DNA from 3 places in the Geobacillus sp. FSL W8-1251 genome. Region 2 is predicted to be linked to each of the others. Evidence: riboswitches for the same ligand, from Rfam matches in the RefSeq annotation. Region 2 holds a riboswitch; each other region holds the start of a gene.
The links. A riboswitch is a leader RNA that binds a small molecule or an ion and turns the genes downstream of it on or off. The one in region 2 is predicted to bind S-adenosylmethionine.
Positions count from the first base shown of each region.

Region 1: linked by a shared signal. The riboswitch ahead of mtnW (2,3-diketo-5-methylthiopentyl-1-phosphate enolase) and the one ahead of metK (methionine adenosyltransferase) in region 2 are both predicted to bind S-adenosylmethionine.
Region 3: linked by a shared signal. The riboswitch ahead of NSS88_RS02085 (AraC family transcriptional regulator) and the one ahead of metK (methionine adenosyltransferase) in region 2 are both predicted to bind S-adenosylmethionine.

Region 1 is NZ_JBBOUF010000001.1:788,988-795,413, reverse strand. Features, by position in the region: gene NSS88_RS04040 (carbon-nitrogen family hydrolase) at 1-433, opposite strand, end outside; gene NSS88_RS04035 (pyridoxal phosphate-dependent aminotransferase) at 530-1,705, shown strand; SAM riboswitch class I at 1,845-1,953, shown strand; gene mtnW (2,3-diketo-5-methylthiopentyl-1-phosphate enolase) at 2,031-3,272, shown strand; partial or broken gene mtnX (2-hydroxy-3-keto-5-methylthiopentenyl-1-phosphate phosphatase) at 3,269-3,931, shown strand; gene NSS88_RS04020 (methylthioribulose 1-phosphate dehydratase) at 3,928-4,560, shown strand; gene NSS88_RS04015 (IS1380-like element ISGsp2 family transposase) at 4,664-6,037, shown strand; gene NSS88_RS04010 (IS1634 family transposase) at 6,214-6,426, opposite strand, start outside.
Region 2 is NZ_JBBOUF010000001.1:2,259,829-2,266,254, reverse strand. Features, by position in the region: gene NSS88_RS11965 (gamma carbonic anhydrase) at 283-831, shown strand; gene metK (methionine adenosyltransferase) at 854-2,065, opposite strand; SAM riboswitch class I at 2,195-2,309, opposite strand; gene pckA (phosphoenolpyruvate carboxykinase (ATP)) at 2,529-4,115, shown strand; gene NSS88_RS11950 (Rpn family recombination-promoting nuclease/putative transposase) at 4,240-5,142, opposite strand; gene NSS88_RS11945 (DUF2584 domain-containing protein) at 5,423-5,665, opposite strand; gene NSS88_RS11940 (alpha/beta hydrolase family protein) at 5,758-6,426, opposite strand, start outside.
Region 3 is NZ_JBBOUF010000001.1:405,801-412,226, forward strand. Features, by position in the region: partial or broken gene NSS88_RS02065 (YeeE/YedE family protein) at 1-1,171, opposite strand, end outside; gene mscL (large conductance mechanosensitive channel protein MscL) at 1,321-1,716, shown strand; partial or broken gene NSS88_RS02075 (YjiH family protein) at 1,799-1,972, opposite strand; partial or broken gene NSS88_RS02085 (AraC family transcriptional regulator) at 2,498-2,674, opposite strand; SAM riboswitch class I at 2,855-2,959, opposite strand; gene opp4A (oligopeptide ABC transporter substrate-binding protein) at 3,010-4,794, opposite strand; gene NSS88_RS02095 (ABC transporter permease) at 4,808-5,716, opposite strand; gene opp4B (oligopeptide ABC transporter permease) at 5,738-6,426, opposite strand, start outside.

The sequences.
Region 1 (6,426 bases), 1.5 Mb from region 2:
TGACCCCAGCGCACGGCAGCCCGTCAAGCGAGAACAAGCCTGGCTCGTTTCCCGGCTGCAAATACAAATGTTCATCCATCAATTGGAACAGGTGAAGCTTGCTGTATTCGCCGACGATTTGGCCATGGCGGTTGGCCACGATCATCGTGTTTGTCACGCCGGCGGCTGTTTTTTTGGCGACCGAACCGGCGACGAAATGGACGCCGTACGTTTGCGCCAATCGGGAAGCGAGCGCCTTCGCCCGTTCGGCGCCTTCGTCGGCAATTTCATCCAGGCGCGTCAAATCGTAGCCGGTCGTCCATAACTCTGGCAGCACGATGATGTCAGCGCCGTCTTTGGCAGCGGATTCCACGGCCTGTTCGGCTTGCTGTTCGTTTTTTGCTGGATCGCCAAATGCAATGTCAAGCTGCAGGCAGGCGATGCGGATCGTCATGAGCGTTCACCTCGGAAAAAATTTTCTTTACATTTTGCTTTTAACGATATATGATGTTGCACTAGAATTTCAAGAATGTTTGAGAAGGTGTGGACGATGACGATCGAATTTCCCTTTTCCGAACTGCTTGAACAGCTGCCGAAGCAGTTTTTCGCCTCGCTCGTGGCGAAAGTCGGTGCGAAGATCAAGGCGGGTTATGATGTGATCAACTTAGGGCAGGGCAATCCGGATCAGCCGACGCCAAAGCATATCGTCGAGGCGATGCAGCGGGCGGCGGCCAATCCGAAATACCATAAATATTCGCCGTTTCAAGGCTACTCGTTTTTGAAAAAAGCCGTAGCGGCGTTTTACGCGCGCGAGTACGGGGTGACGATCGACCCGGCCCGCGAGGTCGCCATCTTGTTCGGCGGCAAAGCCGGGCTTGTCGAGCTGCCGCTTTGCCTCGTCAACCCGGGCGATGTCGTGCTCGTCCCGGACCCGGGTTATCCGGACTATTGGTCGGGAATCGCGCTCGCCCGCGCGCGGATGGAAATGATGCCGCTTGTCGCGGAGAATGAGTTTCTGCCGGATTATTCGGCCATTCCCAGGGCGGCGGCCGACCGGGCGAAACTGATGTTTTTAAACTATCCGAACAACCCGACCGGCGCGACGGCGACGAAGGAGTTTTTTGCTGAAACGGTGGCATTTGCGGAAAAGTACGGCATAGCCGTTGTGCATGATTTTGCCTATGGCGCGATCGGCTTTGACGGCCAAAAGCCGGTCAGCTTTCTAGAAGTGGACGGGGCGAAAGACATTGGCGTTGAAATCTACACGTTCTCGAAAACGTACAATATGGCCGGCTGGCGCGTGGCGTTCGCTGTCGGCAATGAGCGGATCATCCGTGCCATTGAGTTGTTGCAAGATCATTTGTACGTCAGCTTGTTCGGCGCCGTCCAAGAAGCGGCGGCAGCTGCGCTCCTCGGCCCGCAAGACTGCGTCGCGGAGCTCGTTGCCTTGTACGAGGCGCGCCGCAATACGTTTATTCATGCTTTGCGCGCGATCGGCTGGGAAGCGCCGGCGCCGTCTGGATCATTTTTCGCCTGGCTTCCGTTGCCAAAAGGCGCATCATCCGCCGAATTTGCCGATCTGTTGCTTGAGCGGGCGCATGTCGCCGTTGCCCCAGGCATCGGTTTTGGAAAACACGGCGAAGGGTATGTGCGCGTTGGATTGTTGACCGATGAAGCGCGGCTTCGCGAAGCGGCGGAGCGGATCGGCCGGCTCGGATTGTTTTGAAAAAAAGAGCGGCAATGAACCGTTGACGGGACAACGTTGACCAGGCTGTTTTAAAAAAATGATTGACAACGGCGGCAAAGGCTGTCATAATTCAAAGTAAATTTGCCAATCGTTTGACAAGTGCATAAACGAGCAGGCTTTCTTATCAAGAGCAGGCGGAGGGACGAGCCCAATGAAGCCCGGCAACCGGCTTGGCGCACGCTAAGCACGGTGCTAATTCTTGCAGCGGAAACGCTGGGAGATAAGAAGAGCGCCATGAATGAATGACGCCTCTTCTTAGGAAGGGGCTTTTTTATTTCGCCATATATTGAAAGAGGGATGGACGATGAGTGCAGTCATTGCGACGTATTTTCTTCATGATGAACACGATATTCGCCAAAAAGCGGAAGGAATCGCGCTCGGCTTGACAGTCGGCACATGGACCGACTTGCCGCAGCTAGAGCAAGACCAGCTTCGCAAGCATAAAGGGGAAGTCGTTGCGATCGAAGAGCTTGGCGAGAGCGAGCGGGTAAACGCCTATTTCGGCAAGCGGTTGAAGCGGGCAATCGTCAAAATCGCTTACCCGACCGTCAACTTCAGCGCCGATTTGCCAGCATTGTTGGTGACGACGTTCGGCAAGCTGTCGCTTGACGGGGAAGTGCGGTTGCTTGATTTGGAATTTCCGGAAGAATGGAAGCGGCAGTTTCCGGGGCCGCGCTTTGGCATCGCCGGCATTCGCGAAAAGGTCGGAGTGTACGACCGCCCGCTGTTGATGAGCATTTTCAAAGGCATCGTTGGCCGCGATTTGGCGTATTTGACATCAGAGTTGAAAAAGCAAGCGCTTGGCGGCGTTGACTTGGTCAAAGATGACGAAATTTTGTTTGACAGCGATCGTCTGCCATTTGCGAAGCGCATTACAGAAGGCAAAGCGGCGCTCGAAGAGGTGTACGAACAAACAGGCAAGCGGACGCTGTATGCCGTCAACTTGACCGGCAAAACGTTTGAACTGAAAGAAAAAGCGAAACGGGCGGCTGTGCTTGGCGCCGATGTGCTGTTGTTCAACGTGTTCGCCTATGGATTGGACGTCCTACAAGGGTTGCGGGAAGATGAAGAGATTTCCGTTCCGATCATGGCCCACCCGGCGTTCAGCGGCGCGATCACGCCGTCGGAGTTTTACGGCGTCGCCCCGTCGCTCTTGCTTGGAAAGCTTTTGCGGCTTGCCGGCGCCGACTTTGTTCTGTTCCCATCGCCGTACGGCAGCGTCGCCTTGGAGCGCGAGCAGGCGCTTGGCATCGCCCGGGCGCTGACCGATGAACAAGAGCCGTTTGCCCGGGCGTTTCCAGTGCCATCGGCCGGCATCCATCCGGGCTTGGTGCCGCTCCTTGTCCGCGATTTTGGCCTTGACAGCGTCGTCAACGCCGGCGGCGGCATCCACGGCCACCCGGACGGGGCGATCGGCGGCGGAAAGGCGTTTCGCGCCGCCATCGACGCAGCGCTGGTCGGCCGTCCGCTTCGTGAAGCGGCGAAAGACAACGAGGCGCTGCAAAAGGCGATCGACCGCTGGGGCGCTATTGAGGTGGAAGCATGACGAAACAACTCGTTCTTTTTTGCGATTTTGACGGCACGATCACGGAAAACGACAACATCATCGCGATTATGAAACAGTTCGCCCCGCCGGAGTGGGAGGCACTAAAGGACGACATTCTCGCCCAGCGCATCTCCGTTCAGGAAGGCGTCGGAAAAATGTTTTCGCTTCTTCCGTCAGCGCTGAAAGGGGAGATTGTTGACTTTTTGCTTAGCACCGCCCGCTTGCGCGAAGGGTTCCGCGAGTTTGTCGCATGGACAAAAGAGCAAAGCATCCCGCTCTATATCGTGAGCGGCGGCATCGACTTTTTCGTCTATCCGCTGCTTGAAGGGCTCATTGAACCGGAGCGGATTTTTTGCAACGGTTCCGATTTCAGCGGTGAGACGATCCGCATCACATGGCCGCATGCATGTGACAGCCGGTGCCAAAACGGCTGCGGCTGCTGCAAGCCGTCGCTATTGCGCAGGCTTGCCCGCCCGGACGGGTATCACGTCGTCATCGGCGATTCGATCACCGACTTGGCGGTGGCCAGGCAAGCCGACTATGTGCTGGCGCGCGATTTTCTGCTTTAAAAATGTCAAGAGCTTGACCTGCCGCACGCGCCATTTGCGACGTTTTTTGACGTGATGGATGCGTTGCAGCGAATGGAGGTGATCGTATGAGCATCGTCGTGAAAAAGTGGAACGAGCTTGCGGAAGTGAAAGCCGAGCTCGCCGCCTGCGATTGGTTTTTCGCAACAAGCGGCAATTTGTCGATCAAAGTGACGGACGACCCGTTGACGTTTTTGGTGACAGTGAGCGGCAAGGATAAGCGGAAGCAAACGGATGAGGACTTCTTGCTCGTTGACGCTGCTGGCCGACCAGCGGAGAAAACACATTTAAAGCCATCAGCGGAGACGCTGCTGCATGTGGAAATTTACAACCGCACAAACGCCGGTTGCGTCTTGCACGTTCATACCGTGGACAACAATTTGATTTCTGAACTGTATGCGTCAAACGGGGAAGCAGTCTTTTCCGGCCAAGAAATCATCAAGGCGTTTGGCATTTGGGAAGAAAACGCCGCAGTGCGCATCCCGATCATTAACAATGACGCCGACATCCCGACGCTGGCTCGGGAGTTTGCGAACCATGTTCATGGCGACGCCGGCGCTGTGTTGATCCACAACCACGGCATTACCGTCTGGGGACGAACGGCGTTTGAAGCGAAAAAACATTTGGAAGCGTGGGAGTTTTTGTTCAGCTGGCAGGTGAAGCGGCTGCTTTTGCAACGGGCCGGCCTGCCGGTTGGTTAATATACATCCTGAATCCGTGACAAAACATCTTTACAATGGTCGCAAACCGTTGATACGATAAGGGAAAACGACGTTGACGATTCTTCATCAAGTAGGTGATATGATGAAAGATTTCCCGATTCGGTTTGTATTGACAGATGAAGCGATTACCCCAAGTGCTGGGCTTGCTCTCGTTGGCTACTTACTGCACCAAACGAAACTGGATAAACGGGTAAACGCACTTCGGCTTCCAACGGTTCGTCGAGAAGTGCACATTTCCCATAGCGATGTCATTCGCTCGATGATTGGCTTGCTTGCCACAGGAAAAACGGATTTCGATCATATCGAAGCGTATCGTCAGGACGATATCTTTTCGGCATCGATGGGGATTCAGCACGTGCCTTCCTCTCCAACCTTGCGACAACGACTCGATCAGCTCGCTTGTCTTCCGATGACCGAAACGATTCTTTGGGAGGAGTCCATACGTCTGTTGATTCAACGACATGCCACTTTGTCCCCTTGTTGGACCAAAGGAAAGACGACATGGCTTCCCCTTGATATAGATGGTTCCCCATTTGACAACTCCGATACGAAAAAAGAAGGAGTCAGTCGAACGTATAAAGGATTTGACGGTTTTACACCGTTGTTTGCGTATGCAGGGAAGGAAGGGTATCTCGTTCATGCCGAGTTGCGTCCAGGGAAACAACATGTGCAAGACAACATGCCCTCGTTTTTAGTCACCGCTATCCGTCGAGCTCGTCAACTGACTTCATCTCGTCTGCTTGTTCGCATGGATGCAGGAAACGATGCAGAAGCGAATGTGCACGTATGCCTAAAGGAAGACGTGGACTTTGTCATCAAGCGAAACTTACGCCGAGAATCGAAAGCGCTTTGGTTCCAGATCGCTTCGCAAAAGGGCAGACGCGTCGATGATGGACAAAGCGAAGGAGTACAAACGTATGAGTTATGCCTTCCACAGACCGCAGCGATCGATGGAAACACGTATACGTACGTTCAAGTCACCCAAGTGACGGAACGGACGATGGAACGAAATGGACAGCTGATGCTCGTTCCTGATTATGAAGTGGAAAGCTATTGGGTGCGGCTCAAAGGATACGAGCATGTTCGAATGAGCGATGTGCTCGCGTTGTATCATGACCATGCGACATGCGAACAGTTTCATAGCGAACTGAAGAGCGACTTAGATTTAGAGCGGCTTCCATCTGGGAAGATGAAAACGAATGCGCTCGTGTTGGTCATGGGAGCCTTCGTTTACAATCTTCTTCGTCTGATTGGACAAGATCTATTAAGCGATCCGAGACATCCGTTGCACCACAAAGTGAAACGCCGTCGCATCAAGACGATTATTCAGACGGTGATCACGATGGCAGGTCGACTCGTCCGCCGATCACGACAGATCTGGATGAAACTGACGCGAAGGAGTGGGTACAGTATACTCCTACTGAATGTGTATCAAAAATGGAAAGAGGCAAGATAACAACTCACATTTCGCACCCTAACAAGGTCAAAACAAAGGATTTTTTATTTAGTTTTTCAGAATAACTTTTTGACCAACACGACGAGCGATGGCAATCCTTTTTTTACCATCGATGGTCGTTCCGTATGACGTTACACGTAAATGCTCTCATCCAGCCCCAACCCCTGCAGAATCCTTCATTGTTCAGGGGTGAGGGAGCGATCCAGTGAGCGTTGGATGCGCCCATCCGGCAGCTCCAGCAGGATGACGTTCACATATTGAAACAGCTGAAAAATCGCCCGTCCCGTCGGTCGGGTCAGCTTGCGGCCTCCGGCGCCCTTTAATGGGTGTTCGGGTGTGATGAACTGGCGCACTCGGCGCTGAAAGACGCGGTAAATGGCCAAGGCCAA
Region 2 (6,426 bases):
ACAGCTTGCGATCTCGTCTTCCAGTATTGCCATCAATGCGGCCGGGGCAAATCATAAAAGGGTTGGCGACGGAATGAAAAAGCCGCTCAACAACGGTTCTTCTCACGTTGAGAAGCTTTTTGAAATCGGATCTTCTTCCCCGATCCCAACCACTCATCGGGCGAAACGAAACATTTTTCACCAATCCCGATTAGGCGCGCTCGCTTTCGTTGGCGATTTGGACGCAGCGTTGTACAATACATGGTGAACGATCGATTTTGCAACAGAAAGGAACGAACGCCCATGATTTACCCATACAAAGGCAAAACGCCGCAAATTGCCGCCTCCGCCTTTATCGCCGACTATGTGACGATCACCGGCGATGTCGTGATCGGCGAAGAGACAAGCATTTGGTTCAATACCGTCATTCGCGGCGATGTGGCACCAACGGTGATTGGCAACCGGGTCAATATTCAAGATAACTCAATTTTGCATCAAAGTCCAAACAATCCGCTTATCATTGAGGACGGGGTGACGGTCGGCCATCAAGTCATTTTGCACAGCGCCATCGTTCGCAAAAACGCGCTCATCGGCATGGGCTCAATCATTTTGGACCGCGCGGAAATCGGGGAAGGCGCGTTTATCGGCGCCGGCAGTTTAGTGCCGCCGGGCAAAAAAATTCCACCCAACACGCTCGCCCTCGGCCGGCCGGCGAAAGTCGTCCGCGAACTGACGGAAGACGATATCCGCGAAATGGAGCGCATCCGCCGCGAATATGTCGAGAAAGGGCAGTATTACAAAGCGCTGCAGCAACAGCGGACATCGTGCGCCGACAAAAAAGAGCTACCGTGATCAGGCAGCTCTTTTTCTTTCATCACTTGTCCGCCAGCGCCAGCGCTTGTTCTCTCAGCGTCGTCGCTTTATCAGTGCGCTCCCACGGCAAGTCGATGTCCGTACGCCCAAAATGGCCGTAAGCAGCCGTCTGTTTGTAAATCGGGCGGCGCAGGTCAAGCATTTTGATGATGCCCGCCGGGCGGAGATCGAAGTTGCTGCGCACGACCTCAATCAAAATATCTTCCGACACTTTGCCGGTGCCGAATGTATCAATGGAAATCGATACCGGACGGGCGACGCCGATCGCGTAGGCGAGCTGCACTTCGCATTTGTCGGCCAGTCCTGCCGCGACGATGTTTTTCGCGACATAGCGGGCCGCATACGCTGCCGAGCGGTCGACTTTCGTCGGATCTTTGCCCGAGAACGCGCCACCGCCGTGGCGGGCGTAGCCGCCGTACGTATCGACGATGATTTTGCGCCCCGTCAACCCAGCATCCCCTTGCGGACCGCCGATGACAAACCGTCCTGTCGGGTTGATGAAATAGTTCGTGTTCTCATCAAGCAGCTCCGCGGGCACGACCGGCTTGATGACCTGCTCTTTAATGTCGCGCTCGATTTGCTCTTGCGTAATTTCCGGATGGTGCTGCGCGGAAACGACGATCGTATCGACGCGCACCGGTTTGCCGTTTTCATCGTATTCGATCGTCACTTGCGTTTTCCCGTCCGGCCGCAAGTACGGCAAGACGTCCGTTTTGCGCACTTCCGCCAATCGGCGCGCCAAGCGGTGCGCAAGCGAAATCGGCAGTGGCATCAATTCTTCCGTCTCATTGCAGGCGAACCCAAACATCAATCCTTGGTCGCCGGCGCCGATCGCTTCAATTTCCTCATCAGTCATCTGACCTTCGCGCGCCTCGAGCGCCCGGTCCACCCCCATCGCAATGTCCGGCGATTGTTCGTCAATCGACGTCAGCACCGCGCACGTATCAGCGTCAAATCCGTATTTGGCGCGCGTGTAGCCGATCTCCCGGATCGTATCGCGGACGATGCGCGGAATGTCCACGTATGTTGATGTCGTGATTTCCCCGCTCACGAGCACCAGCCCGGTCGTGACGCTCGTTTCGCAGGCGACGCGGGCGGTCGGATCTTTTTCCAAAATGGCATCCAAAATGGCGTCAGAAATTTGGTCGCAAATTTTATCCGGATGTCCTTCCGTCACAGACTCTGAAGTAAACAAGCGGCGTTTGGCTGACATTCGGTTTGTTTCCTCCTCTTGGCATAATGTGGCGACACGGAACTCATTTCCCTTTTTCCCTTCGCAATATAAAAAACCTTTCCTGTAACGGCTGAGGAAAGGTCATGGCAATCGTATTGCTTCCTTTCACTCTTATCGTTCAAGGACTGCGCCTTGCCACAGGTTAGCACCATTTCACACATGTCCAGTTGTGACGGTTGCTGGGCTTCATCGGGCCTGTCCCTCCACCGGCTCGGGATAAGAGTATCCGTTCAATGACTTATCTTATCGCAACGGAATCGGCAAAGTCAACTATCAAAATTCATTTTTTATCATTTCCAGCCGAGAAAATTATTTCCTCAAGGAAATCGACACATTGGGCAAAAATAAAGTTTGAAAAACCCACGCAATTAGTATGGGCTATTAATAAAAATGTGTTATACTATTTTCAAGAGTGATTACAAAAAGAAGGCAGGTTTTGAACATGGGGATCACAAACATGACGAATAAGCTTGATTTATTGCTACAAAAACCGTACGTACATCACCAATTGTCCGTCGCCGAGCTCGTCGAGAAAGTCCTGCAACGGAACGAAGGACGGCTGACCCACACCGGAGCCGTCGCGGTGACAACCGGCAAGTACACGGGGCGGTCGCCGAAAGACAAATACATCGTCGAAGAACCGTCCACGAAGCAAACGATCGACTGGGGAACGGTCAACCAGCCGATGTCTCCGGAAACGTTTGAGAAACTGTACGACAAAGTGCTCGATTATTTAATGAAACAAGATGAACTGTTCGTCTTTAAAGGCTTTGCCGGCGCCGATCCGAAATACCGGCTGCCGATTCAAGTCGTCAACGAATTCGCCTGGCACAACTTGTTCGTCCATCAGCTGTTCATCCGCCCGAGCGCCGAGGAGCTCGCCGCGCACGAGCCGCAATTCACCGTCATTTGCGCGCCGAACTTTAAAGCCGACCCGAAGGTGGACGGGACGCGCTCGGAAGCGTTCATCATCATCTCGTTTGAACGGCGCACCGTGTTGATCGGCGGCACCGAGTATGCCGGCGAAATGAAAAAATCGATTTTCTCGGTCATGAACTATGTGCTGCCGGAACAAGGCATCCTGCCGATGCACTGCTCGGCCAACGTCGGGCAGGAAGGCGACGTCGCCCTCTTTTTCGGCTTGTCGGGAACGGGAAAAACGACGCTCTCGACCGACCCGAACCGCCGCTTGATCGGCGATGACGAACACGGTTGGTCAAGCCGCGGCATTTTCAACATCGAAGGCGGCTGCTATGCGAAATGCATCAAGCTATCGCGCGAGAAAGAGCCGCAAATTTTTGACGCCATCGGCTTCGGCGCGGTGCTCGAAAACGTCGTTCTCGATGACGCGACGCGGGTGCCGAATTACGACGACGGCACGCTGACGGAAAACACACGCGCCGCCTACCCGCTTCAGGCGATCCAAAACATCATCGACCCGAGCGTCGCCGGCCATCCGTCCACGATCGTGTTTTTGACAGCCGATGCGTTCGGCGTCCTGCCGCCGATCAGCAAGCTGACGCGCGAACAGGCGATGTACCATTTCTTAAGCGGCTACACAAGCAAGCTCGCCGGCACCGAACGCGGCGTCACCGAACCGGAAGCAACGTTCTCAACGTGCTTCGGCGCACCGTTTTTGCCGCGCCCGGCCGTTGAGTACGCGGAAATGCTCGGGCAAAAAATCGCCGAACACAACGTCCGCGTCTTTTTGGTCAACACCGGCTGGACAGGGGGGCCGTACGGCGTCGGAAGCCGCATGAAGCTCGCCTACACCCGGGCGATGGTGCAAGCCGCCGTCAAAGGGGAGCTCGACAACGTCGAAACGGTCAAAGATCCGATTTTCGGCCTCGCCATCCCGACCCGCGTCCCGGGCGTGCCGGATGACGTCCTGCAGCCGCAAAACACATGGGCCGACAAACAAGCATACGAACAAAAAGCAAAAGAGCTAGCGCAAAAATTCCGCGCCAACTTCCAAAAATTCGCCCACATCGATCCGTCCATCGAAAAACTCGGCGGACCGCTCGTGTAACAAGAACCCAGCCGGACAGGGAGCCGTTCCCTGTCCGGCTGTTTTTTCGAACGCATAAAATGATTGTCGTCGATCCCCCGGGATTTTTGTACGATTGGAGGTCGACGACAATGCGAAGGCGGGTTTACTTCTTCAGCTGTTCAATCTTTTCCGCCGGCAGCCCGGTCAGCTCGTGGATCGTGTCGACATCGTACCCTTTCGCCAACATTTTCTTCGCGATGTCGATTTTCCCTTCCTCAATCCCTTTTTGGCGCCCTTGCTTCATCCCTTGTTTGACTCCTTGTTGAATTCCCTTTTCCATTCCCCGCTGTTCGTACGAGACGATGAGCTCCATCACTTGCTTCGCTTCCTTCGTTTCCATTTGGCTCACCTCGTTTCGCAGTTTGGCTTCCTCCTCTTCGGACAACCGCAAATACGTTTCAAAAAAACCGAACAACAGCCGCTGTTTCGCCTCATCGAGCTCAAGGCGGACGAGCATGCGCAAAAATTCTTTTTTCACTTCGACCTTTTCTTCTTCATTATACCCCATTTTGCTTAACAAGGCAGCGGCGACGGGATTGTCATGGCGGATGTACGCGCGCCACGGCAGTTTGCGCAGCTCCACCGTCAGAAAGCGGAAGTCGAGAACGGTCAAAAACGGAAACTGGACGACCAATGAGGAAGGTTCATCGTGGTGTTCATCATAGCTGAAGATGGCGATCGGAAGAATGCGGCGGCGGTATTTTTGAAACAAGCGGCTGAAGTAGAGGAACATTCGCTCGGGGAAGGTCCGCTGTGCGTAGCTTTGGTGTTCGACATGGACGATGATGAGCCCTTCCTCCCCCTTCATCTTCGTTTCGACCAACAAGTCGACGCGATGCTTCTCTCCGGCCGTCACGTCGGTAAACAGTTCTTCTGTGAGGAAAGAAAGGTGGCGAACGTCGATGTGCTCGTACACGTTGGGAAAGAAAAGAAGCAAAAACTCTTCGAAAAACGTCGACAGCAGCTCTTTGAACAACCGGTCGTGATCGATTCGCGGTTTGGCCACGTTTCCCCTCCTTGCGGCATCGAATTCATCGTATGATATTCGCTCTCCGCGGCCAAACTCCTTCTCCTCCCCCCTACTTTTTTTATGGTATGATCAAACGTCGCACAGGAAATCCTCAAGCAAAGGCTATTTTTATGCTTGTCTGAACCGGCCTGACGCCACAAGTTAACTATAGACGGAAAAAACTTGAGCCAAGAGCGCAAACCGTTCTTCCGTTTGCGCTCCTGTCCGATGAACCCGTTCAGCTCTCATTCAGCCGCTTCATGGTGTGCAGCCTCGTTCAATTCGTCGAATACAGGCTGACGAGCTCATACGTCACCGTCGTCCGACTGTCTTCCCATTCGAGCTTTCTCACGACCGCGACGCCGCTCGCTTCGCTTTGCACCGTCCGGCGCACTTCAAGCGGCACGTCAAGCGGATACAAGCGGTAGCCTTCTTTTTTCAACACAAACACATTTCCTTGAACGCGCTGTTCCTTTCCTTTTGTCACAATGACCGTCTGCAGCTCCATCGGCATGCCCATATGATTCCAACCTCCTTGGCACCCCATCGATTCGTTGGCGGCCGCGCCGCCACCCGAGCGGCGCACGCAGCCGCCCCTCTAGTTGTATCGTATCACATCGTCGGCTGTTGTTTCATCCATTCCGTGAGCCTTTGCACCGTCTCGCGATTGGCTTGCGGCGGAAAATAGTGGGTGAACTCAGGGAAGTACCAAGCCGTGACCGGTTTGCCGAGCTGCTTCAGCCGCCGTTCCAGCCGCCAGGCGTGCTCAATCGAGACGTTCTCATCGCGCTCGCCGTGGATGATGAGCACCGGGGCCTTGAGCCGTTCCAGATGATAGAGCGGCGTGCGGTGCCGGTAGCGCTCCGGGCATTTGTTCGGCGTCCCGCCGATGACGCGCTTCATCATCCGCCGCAAGTCAGGCCGCTCCCAATACGTAAGCTCCATATCCGCCACCCCTCCCCAGACCGCCACCGAACAGACCCCCTCGGCCATTAGGGAGGCATGGAGCGCCATCGCCCCGCCGCGCGAGAAGCCAAACACGTGCACGCGCCCGGGATGGACGAGCGGATGGCGGCGAAGGAGATGAAACCCAGCGAGCGCGTCATAACGGTCTTCACCGGCAAAATCTTCGTTTCCTTCTCCGCCCCCATTGCCGCGATAGAGCGGAGCGAAGACGACAAACCCGTGCGAAGCGAATTGGACAAGGCGCGGCACCCGCACTTGCCCGACGTTTTTGATGCCGCCGCGCAAATACAAAAACCCGTCATAAACGCCTTTTCG
Region 3 (6,426 bases), 1.9 Mb from region 2:
AGGAAAGCAAAGACAAACCACGCCCAGCCGTGGGCGCTGAATGAAGCAATGCCGCCGAAATACGCGCCGATATTGCAGCCGAACGCCAACCGGGCTCCGTATCCCATCATCAGCCCACCGATCAGCGCACCGATCGTCATGCGCGTCGGACGCTTCCATTGCACAGGCTTCGTATAGCGGCCAGCGAGCGCTGCGGCCAATAAGGCGCCGACCATCAAGCTGATGTCCATCACGGTCGTTGTATCGTAGTAGAGTGGATTCGCGAGCGCCTGCCGTTTCGCTTCATCTTGCCAGTACGCCCAAGCAGTCGGATCGACGCCAAACAGCTGCACGAACTTCGCTCCCCAAAGGGCGAAGGCGGACGTAATGCCCCAAGGCTTGCCGCTAATCATCAGCACAAGCGCGTTCGTTACAGCCAAGAGCAACGCCCCGACCAGAAGCGGCCACGGCCCTTTGTAAATCGCTTTCCAGCCATGATGGTTCTCAAGCGATGCAGCAACGCGTTGGCCGTGGCGTCGTTTTTCCATCACCGTCACCGCATAGTAGACGACCGCAAGCAAAACCAACTGAAGCAAAAACCCTCCCAAGGGGCCGAACTCGCCAATGAACGAGAACGGCTTCCATTGCGGCATCTTCGCCCACACGTCAAAGTGGGTCGTCGCAATGACGGAGCCAGCGATGAACCCGATGAGCGTCACGATGCCGTTCGCATCGCCCCCGCCGATATGGTACAACGTCCCCGACGCGCAGCCGTCGCCAAGCTGCATGCCGATGCCAAACAGAAAAGCGCCGACGATGACCGATACTCCCACGCCAAATACATACCCTGACACCGGGTGCCCGAGCACTGAGCCTTTCACGAGCAGCGGCAAAAACAACGCGCTGGCTGCCGCCATCATGATCATCTGTGCCCGAATGCCTTCCCTTGGCGGTATAGAATAAACTTTCGCCAGGCGGATGTAAAGCCAAAATGCGCCTGGTACAATACAAATCCACCAAACGCTCCCAGCACATACAAAAGCGCCTGTTGCCAGGAAACACGGCTATATAAGAACAACGTGCCACCGATCAATATGAGGATGGAGACCGCAATAATCCACGCAGTCGGATGTTTCGGGGCGTTCGCTGCTTGTTTCGCGCGAACGTCTCGTTGTTGTGCGGTCACTTCCACGATGCGTTCCCCCTTTTGTTTTGGTTGATGAACGTATTCTATAATATATAAAAACCAATTGATTTGCTACGATTTAAGCTAAAAAGTTTCAATGTTGCGGCCGGTCGGGTATAATAGCAGACGAACATTTTCTTCGGAAGGAGATGACCATGTGGAACGAGTTTAAAAAATTCGCCGTCCGCGGCAATGTCATCGATTTAGCCGTTGGGGTGATCATCGGCGGGGCGTTTGGCAAAATCGTTTCCTCGCTCGTCAATGACATCATCATGCCGCTTGTCGGGCTGATTCTAGGCGGCATCAATTTCAGCGATTTGTCTTGGAAAGTCGGCAAAGCGGAAGTGAAATATGGGGCGTTTATCCAAACAGTCGTCGATTTTTTGATCATCGCGTTTTCGATTTTCCTGTTTGTGAAATTGATCAACACGCTGTATGAACGGGTGAAAAAGCAGGAAGAGGTGAAGGAAACCGCACCGACGCTGACGAAAGAGGAGGAGCTATTGACAGAAATTCGCGATTTGTTAAAGCAGCAGCGGGAAACGACGTGAAAGCCTGTCTGGAAGATGGACAGGCTTTCATGGCGCTGAAACTTCTCAATCGGGTTGATGGAATGGCGGCGAACCCGAAAATCGCAGCCAACAGCGGTTCAGGGATTTGCAACAGAAGGGTGAATGGGTAGAACAGGTAACCCAACCAGTCAAACACCGGCGTATATTCAGCGAGCAACAGCCCGATCAGTCCGACTGACATAATGGACGGCAAAATGCCCATCATCATGATGAAGCCATCGCGCAAGTTCTCCCATGTTATGAGTAATGTTAAAAATGGTAAAAAATATTAAAGAAATATAATAAAAAACATTACTCTTTACTAAGATACGGATATCTTAGATGGCTGTAACACCACAGCCTCTACTCCATAGCTTTTGTTAAAAGCATTTGGAGATACTTTTTTAATTATTTGATAAGCTCCATTCACGTCTGCATTTATTAAAATCCCTTTATTGGATTTAAATAAACCTCTTTTAATTCTTCTGTTTTTATTATAATTTTCTTTGGTTGGAGCTTCTCCGTCTAAAAATGATGTTCCGCTTGTATAAGACTCTTCAGTTACTATTAACTTAATCCCAACTTCTTCACATGTCACGGATACAGTGGAAAAGCCGGTAGCGATGATCGCCGCTTCTTTCACGGTATATTTGCCTTCTTTGAACACTTTATTAGTGATCAATAACCCAATGGAGTAGCTGCCGACAAAGGAAGCGACGGCGTCGATCAAACGGCGGGCATCGACGGCTTTTGTCATTAAGAAAAAGGCGGTGCCTGGCAAGTGGAACAACCGATATAAAAATAAAATCAATTCTTGAACGATGCGATACAAGACGGGATTGTACAAAATGTCTTGAAAAATGCGCATATACTCCCGCTCGGTTCCGCCGCGGTCAAGGCCGTATGTTTTCATAAACCGGCGGATTTGTGCCAAGATGCTTGTCAGCCGCCGCCTTAGAGTCAAACCGGATGAGCTCCGCCTGCACACAGCGCATGACACAAACGGAGAACGCTGCGGCAGGGAGATGAGCGGCCATGCAAGCACGGAGCGAAACCGCCTCCTCCACTGTTTCTCCTTCACCTCCCATCGACAAAAACCCCCTTCGCCTCGGAATGAGGCGAAAGGGGTCATGAGCCGTTCTTATCATCCAAAGCGAAACCGCTTTGCGGGTGTTAGCACCTTGCCTGCGGCAGGTTGCTGTGGGGTCATCAAGCCCGTTCTCTCGCCCACTCTTGATAAGACGTATGCAATTTATCTTCTATCTTATCGTACATCATCAAAGGCAACAATCGTCATTGTTCGACTTCCGGTTGCTCGGACGTGACGCCGACATCTTTCCACGTCAGTTTCGAGCTCGGGTCAACCGTAAAGTTGGCGACGCGGTTGTTGACGGCATAAATGGACAAACCATACAACGTCGGGATGACCGGAACTTCTTCGTTCATCAGCTGTTGCCATTCACTGTAAATTTTCCGGCGATACTCCTTGTCAAACGCCTGCTCGGAATGGCCTTTTTCCAGCAGCTCATCATTTTTCTCGTTCACCCAACGCGAGTAGTTGAACATGGCGTTGCGGCCGTACAATCCGTACGGGTCGACGTCCGTTCCAGTTGACCAAGCGGCGGCGTAGACATCCACTTTCGGATCGTCTTTTTCGACCATATCGTAGAAGGAGTTGAACTCCGCCAAGCGTCCGTCTACAAGCTGAACATCGAGACCCACATCTTTCCAGCATTGCATATAAAATTTGGCCAGCGGTTCAGCGATGTCCCCACCGCTCATCGCCAAGAAGTTGATCTTGAATTTTTTGCCGTTTGGATCTTCGCGGAGGCCATCGCCATCCACATCTTTATATCCCGCTTCATCCAGCAATTGTTTCGCTTTTTCCGGATTGTACGTATACCCTTTGATGGAACTGTCATGATAGCCCGGGAACGACGGCGGAATGAGCGTGTTCGCCGGGAAGCGCAAACCATGATACAGGCGGTCGGCCACCTCTTGGTTGTTGATGGCGTACGCCATGGCTTGGCGCAGTTTTTTGTTTTGGAATTTCGGATTGTCCATTACGTTTTCCTGCTTTTTCGCATCCCAATGGCCGAGTTTAAAGCCGATATAGCTGTACGACAAACCCACTCTACCGATAAACTGAATGTTTTTCGTCCCTTTCGCGTTCAAATATTGGTCAGTCGGGAACCCAGCGACGTCAATTTCGCCTTTTTTCAGCGCTTGCAGGACGACTTGCGGGCTGACGACTTTCAAAATGACGCCTTCCAAGTTCGGTTTGCCAGCCCAGTAGTCATCATTGCGAACAAACTCTACCGACTCGCCCGGAACGATTTTCTTCACTTTAAACGGACCGAACCCGATCGGTTTTTTCCGGATTTTATCCGATTTCGCCAAGTCTTTGATCGGAATGTCTTTCAAGTAATGCTTCGGCAGCGGATACGCCCAAATGCCAGTCAACACCGACGGATTGGCCTGTTTCCATGTGATCGTCAACGTCTTTTTGTCGATGACTTTAATGCCGGAAATTTTATCCGCTTTGCCGCTGTGATATTCTTCCATCCCGACGATCCCTTGGATGAGCGCATCGCCATAGCGGACGCCGGTGTAATCTTTATGGCCGATGACCAAATACGCATACTCCAAGTCTTCAGCGGTCACCGGCTGGCCGTCATGCCAATTCACATTGTCTTTAATATGGATTGTCATCGTCTTTTTATCATCCGACAACTCATACGTGGCAGCCCCATCATTTGTAATTTCATAGTCACCGTTCGTCCGGAAAAGCGACTCGTCAAAAAATTGCAAAATCTCTGCGTCGGGCGCTCCGGTGTAGAATGCAGAGCTGAGCATCCCTTCAAACGGCGTATCGGACACAAGGCCGTATTTCAACACGCCGCCATCGATGATTTTCCCGTCGTTTTTCACCGTCATCGGGAATTTGCTGATGTCTTCCTTCTGAGCCGCCGGTTTTTCGTTATTGTTGCCCTTTCCGCTCGTTGTGTCGGATTTGCCCGTGCACCCGGCGAGCACGAGCAAGAGCGCGGCGAGAGCCGCCAGCCATTTTCTCTTCACATTTTCTTCCCCCTTATCCTAGTCGTTGTCTTGCATCAGCCGCACGTTTCAGCGCTTGGCCGATGAAATTTATGCACAGCATCATCACTAAAATAAGCAATGACGCAGGCAACCAAACCCACCATTTGTTTTGCAAAACATCCGGGTTGGTCGCATAGCTGACCAACGTCCCTAAGCTCGGCGTGCTCTCCGGCAGCCCGAAGCCAAGATACGTGAGCCCGGACTCGATGCCGATGTTGCCCGCCAAATTTAACGTCAAATTGACGATAATGATCGAGCTGAGGTTGGGCAAAATTTGAAAAATAATGATTTTCCAATCTGGCGTGCCGAGCGTTTTTGACGCGCTGACATAATCCAGCTCGCGCTCGGTCAGCGTTTTGGCGCGGATCAGCCGGGCTTTGCCCGTCCACAAAAACGCGCTCATGATCAAAATGAACGTCAATACATTATATTTAGGCACAATGGCGACAAAAACAATAACGAGCATCAAAAACGGCAGAACGAGAATAAAATCGATGATGCGCATAATGACATTGTCAATCCAGCCGCCGAAATAGCCGGCCACCAATCCGACAATGAGGCCGATCGCCCCAGTGATGAGCGTAATGGCCAGCCCGATCGTAAACGAATTGCGGGCGCCGATGATGAGCTGGCCAAACACGTCGCGCCCTCCGTAGTCTGTGCCAAGCCAGTGTTCCGCTGACGGCGGAGAATAGATGGAAAGAAAATCCACTTTCACGATTTCCTCTTGATCCAAAAAGAGCGACACGCCATAGACGATCGACAAAAGGATTCCTAAAATGATGAGCGAACCAAGCGCGAGCCGATCCCGAACCACCTCCCGCCACATGATCGAAAAGGCGGAAGGGCTTTTCTCGATGTTCGCTCCGGCCGGCGTTGGGCCGCTGATTTCCGCTTTCATGTCAGCTGTCTTCCTCCTTCCCTACTCAATCTGGATGCGCGGGTCGACCGCACTCAAAATGATGTCCGACAACAGCGTGCCCACCAGCGTCGCCAGGCCGGAAATCATGACGAGCGCCGTCACGACGCTGTAATCCCGCTGCATAATCGACTGCGAAAACAGCTGGCCAAGCCCCGGATAGCTGTAGATCGACTCCAAAAACACGGAACCGCCGACAAGCCCGGTGATCTCATACCCTAAAAACGCCGCGATCGGCAAAAACGAATTGCGCAAAATATGGCGCCAATAGATGTGCCGCTCCGGCACGCCTTTCGCCCGCGCCGTTTTCACGAAATCTTTCACTTTCGTATCGACGATTTCGCTGCGCAAATATTGAAGCGTAACGACCGTGTTGATGAGCGCTCCCGACAACGCCGGAAGCATGAGATGGTTCAATTTGCTTAAATAGTAAGCGAGCGTCCCTTCCTCGACCTGAACGTCCACGCTGCCGCCGGTTGGAAACCAGCCAAGGTGAAAACCGAAAATAAACAGCATGATCAAAGCAAAAATGAACATCGGCGTGGCAAACCCGAGATAGCTGTAGCCGACGATCAGCTTATCAGCCCATGTATCTGTCCATCGCCCCGACACGATGCCAAGCGGAATGGCAATCAGGTACGTCAAAATTAAAATCGCCGCCGACAGCAACACCGTATTCCCGATCCGTCCGG